DNA from 2 places in the Kribbella sp. NPDC051936 genome. Region 1 is predicted to be linked to the other one. Evidence: riboswitches for the same ligand, from Rfam matches in the RefSeq annotation. Region 1 holds a riboswitch; the other holds the start of a gene.
What was found. A riboswitch is a leader RNA that binds a small molecule or an ion and turns the genes downstream of it on or off. The one in region 1 is predicted to bind cobalamin.
Positions count from the first base shown of each region.

Region 2: linked by a shared signal. The riboswitch ahead of AB0L64_RS28575 (ribonucleoside-diphosphate reductase subunit alpha) and the one ahead of cobN (cobaltochelatase subunit CobN) in region 1 are both predicted to bind cobalamin.

Region 1 covers NZ_JBFAXS010000004.1:390,542-392,735, forward strand. Annotated here, with positions in the region: gene AB0L64_RS15785 (DUF3500 domain-containing protein) at 1-699, shown strand, start outside; gene AB0L64_RS15790 (hypothetical protein) at 703-960, opposite strand; cobalamin riboswitch at 1,019-1,145, shown strand; gene cobN (cobaltochelatase subunit CobN) at 1,171-2,194, shown strand, end outside.
Region 2 covers NZ_JBFAXS010000008.1:226,017-228,210, reverse strand. Annotated here, with positions in the region: gene AB0L64_RS28575 (ribonucleoside-diphosphate reductase subunit alpha) at 1-1,204, opposite strand, end outside; cobalamin riboswitch at 1,337-1,505, opposite strand; gene AB0L64_RS28570 (DinB family protein) at 1,566-2,147, opposite strand.

The DNA of each region.
Region 1 (2,194 bases):
GACCTGCCGCCGTCGGGGGAGTGGGAAGGCGCGACCGTCGCCGACCGGTACTTCCTGCGCGTGCTCGGGGATCCGAATGGCACGGAGCCGTGGGCCTGGCGGCTGAACGGTCACCACCTGGCGCTGCACGTAACCGTGGTCGACGGTGCGATCGCGTTCACGCCACAGTTCCTCGGGTCGAACCCGGCGGAGGTGCTGACCGGTCCGCAGGCAGGGCGGCGGTTCCTGGCCACGGAGCAGGACCTGGGCTTCCAGCTGCTGCACGCACTGGAGCCGGGACAGCTGGAGGTCGCGCTGGTCTCACCGGACGCGCCCGACGACATCCTGACCCGGCACGACCCGGTGGCCGACGCGTCACTCCTGCACCGCGGCCTCGCGTACGGCGACATGACCGAGGACCAGCGCCAGCTCCTCAGCCTCCTCATCGGCCAATACGTCGGCCGTGCCGCCGGGCCGATCGGGCTGCAGACCTGGCAGGACATCACCGAGCACGGCATCGAACGCCTGACGTTCGCCTGGGCCGGGGAAACCCAGCCAGGCGCCGGCCACCGCCACTACTACTCGATCGCCGGCCCGACGTTCCTCGCCGAGTACGACAACACCCAGGACAACGCCAATCACATCCACTCGGTCTGGCGTGACCTACGCAACGACTGGGGCACCGACCTCCTGGCTGCCCACTACGCCATGCACCGCTAGAACTCACCAGAGCGCGGCCGCTGCTAGGTCGTCCCGCCGCTCCCGCAGGCTGCTCCACAGCAGATCGATCGTCCGGAGCGCATCGGCCTTCTCACCCAGCATCTCGATCGAGATCGGGTCACCGTCCGCCGCGCTGACCGCGAACGGCAGGAAGCCCCCTCGCTTCGCCACGTGCTGCACCGCGAGCTGGAGGGCAGTGTCGAACAGGTCGTCGAGCGTCTGCTGGGCCTCGTCCGAGGCGGTGTCACGCCAGGAGTTCACAGGTTTCGCGCTTTCGTGAGGTGATCTGAACCGCATCCTGCCAGGCCCATGGACCGAGTCGGGTCGGATAGAGTCGCGAAGTCATTCGACGGCATCAGCAGGAACCCGGTGTGAGTCCGGGGCGGTCCCGCCACTGTGACCCCGTCAGGGGGAGTCAGGAACTGCCGCCGTCGTACCTGGAGTCGGGGCGTGGATACCCCGGGAAGGACTATGCGCGTGCCTGCGAATCTTCTGCTGCTGTCCACTGCTGATACCGACCTGTTGGCTGCTGCGGAGGCGGGCGCGGGGTGGGCGGTGGCGAACCCGGCTCGGCTGGATCCGGTGGCGCTGGGGCCGCTGCTCGACGACGCTGCGGTCGTCGTCGTTCGGCTGCTCGGCGGGCGCCGGGCGTGGGAGGACGGGCTGGACACGGTCCTCGCCGCGGGCAAGCCGACGGTGGTTGTGAGCGGTGAGGCCGCGCCGGACGCCGAGCTGATGTCGTTGTCGACGGTCCCCGCCGGAGCGGTCACCGAGGCGCTTGCTTATCTTCGCGAGGGCGGCGCGGACAACCTCCGCAACCTGGCCGGCTTCCTGCGGGACACGCTGCTGCTGACCGGCGACGAGTTCGAGCCGCCGCGCGCGCTCCCGGCGTACGGCGTGCGCGGGACGTACGCCGAGGACGGGCGTCCGGTGGTCGGCATCGTGTACTACCGCGCACACGAGATCTCCGGGAACATCGCCTTCGTGGACGCGCTCGCGGCCGCGGTCGACGCGGCCGGCGCCCAGCCGCTGCCCGTGTACTGCGGGACGCTCCGCGGGCTCGACCCGACGTCGCCCGACAACGCCGGGCTGTTCGAGTTGCTGCGCAAGTGCGACGTACTCGTGACGACGCTGCTCGCGGCCGGCGGATCGGTCGCGGCCAACGCGAGCGCGGGCGGCTCGGACGACGCGTGGGACGCCGGTGCGCTGGCCTCGCTCGACATTCCGTTGATCCAGGGCCTGGCGCTGACGTCGACGCGCGAGCAGTGGGTGGACAGCGATGCGGCCGTCAGCCCGCTGGACGCGGCGACGCAGGTGGCGATCCCGGAGTTCGACGGGCGGCTGATTACGATCCCGTTCTCGTTCAAGTCCTACGACGCCGACGGGCTGGCCCGGTACGCGCCGGATGCGGAGCGGTGCGCGCGGCTGGCCGGTATCGCGGTCGCGCACGCGCGGCTGCGGCACATACCCGCAGCCGAGAAGCGGATCGCGCTGG
Region 2 (2,194 bases), on a different contig from region 1:
GGATGTGGGCGCCGATGCCGCGGACCGGGGTCCAGTCGTTGCCGAGGCCGCCGGAGTACTTGGCGAGGAGGGCGTTGTTGCGGATGCCGGTGAAGATGCCGGACAGGTCGTCGTCAACGGTGGTGAGGAAGCAGGACGACAACTGGGGCCGCGTGGTGCCGGAGTTGAAGAGGGTCGGCGTCGAGGACATGAAGCGGAACGAGCTGAGCAGTTCGTAGAACTCGATCGCCCGCGCGTCGCGGTTGTCCTCGCGCAGCGCCATCCCCATCGCTACCCGGAGGAAGAACGCCTGCGGCAACTCGTAGCGCACTTTGCCGAGGTGCAACAGGTAGCGGTCGTACAGGGTCTGCAGGCTGAGGAAGGTGAAGTTCAGATCGGCGTCGGGCTTGATCGCCGCCGCGAGCCGGTCGAGGTCGAAGCGGCCGAGCTCGGGGTCGAGCTGCCCGGCGTCGATGCCGACCTGGATGTAGCGCGGGAAGTAGTCGGCGTACGCCGTGGTCATGTCGGCTTGGCTGGCCTGACGGGGCTCGCCGTGGACGCGGCCGAGCGCCTCGCGGCGGATCTGGTCCAGCAGCAGGCGGGACGCGGCGTAGCTGTACTGCGGCTCGGTCTCGACAGAAGCTCGGGCGGCCATCACGAGGGCGAGCTCGACCTCGTGCTCGGCGATGCCGTCGTAGCAGGCGCCGAGCGTCTCGTTCAGGATCTTGTCGGGGTCGACGGCGTCGAGTCCGGCGGCGGCCTCGGCGACGACAACCCGGAGCCGGTCGACGTCGAGCGCCGCCCGGCTGCCGTCGGCCGCGCGGACGGTGAGCGGCGGGGGCTCGGTGACACCCGCCGCGTCGGCGGGAGTGCGCGCCTTGGTCCGCTCCTCGCGATACAGGACGTAGGCGCGGGCGACCTGGTGCTCGCCGGCGCGCATCAGCGCCAGCTCGACCTGGTCCTGGATGTCTTCGACCTGCACGCTGCGGGCGCTGGCGCCGCGGCTGGTCAGGGCGGTGACGACCCGGCCGGTCAGGTCGGTCACCAGACCGCGGACCCGGTGCGTGCCGCCGGCCTCGGAGCCCTCGACGGCGAGGAAGGCCTTGGTCATGGCGACGGAGATCTTGGTGGCGTCGAACGGCGTGCTGCTGCCGTCGCGGCGGATGACGGTGAGCTCCGTCCGGAGGTCTGCGGTGGCCGCAGCCGATGAGGAAGCAATGGTCACAGGTGTGTGCTCCAGGAGAGTTCGGATACCCGGGACCACGCGAGCGGACGCACGACGGGACCGGCAGCACCGGCCGGGAACACCGCCGTCACGTCCTGCGATCCACCCGCGAGATCTCGGACCGCGTGCACCGGCGGTGCACGCGCCGGTGGCAGGTATCCGGACTCGCGGGCACCGTTCGACAGCGTGTCCGCTCACCGTTGCGGGGCAGCTCCGGAGTTGCACCGGATTCCCCTGTTGCCTCGGGACGATCAACATCTTGTGGTGTTGCTCGCCCCGAACCACCAGCAGTAGTGATGCTAGGCCGAGTCTCCTAGATCTTGTGGTAGCGCCACGCCGCGTGTCGCACATGTTGTGGTCCTCACGCCGCGACCGCGTAGAGGTCCTGCAGGGTCATGATCTCGGACCCGTGATGGATCAGCTCACGGTTCAGCCGGAGGACGACGTGGCCGAACGGCTCGGAGGCGTCCAGTTCGTTCGCCTGGCTCAGGCCGACCGTCATCGCCTCGTCCTCGTCGAGGGCGGCGATCGCGTCCTGCCAGGCATCGACCCAGTAGGTCAACCAGGCCACCGCGTCCCGGGCGTTGCCGTGCAGCGTGATGTCGTCACGCCCCTGCCTGCTCTCGCCGAACGTCCACTCCCAGCGCTCGAAGAACATCTCGGTCAGGTGCGCGATCAGCCACGCGATCGTGCGTGGCCCGCGATGGTCCGGCTCGGCGGGCCACTGCGCGACCCACTCGCCGGAGCCGAGCGCGCGGAACTGCCCGGCATAGTGCCGCCGGACGACGGTGAGCGCTTCGCTGCCCGGTCGCCAGAAGTACTGCTCGTCGGTCAGTTGGGCGAGTCGTCCGGACAGCACCATCCAGCTGAAGCCGAGCTGTCCGCGGACCATCGCCATCGCCGACGGCCGGTGCAGGATGTCCCAGTCGAACGCCTCCGGCATCACAACTCCCCTGTACGATCGAACATGTGTTCGAATTCTTGCTCGAT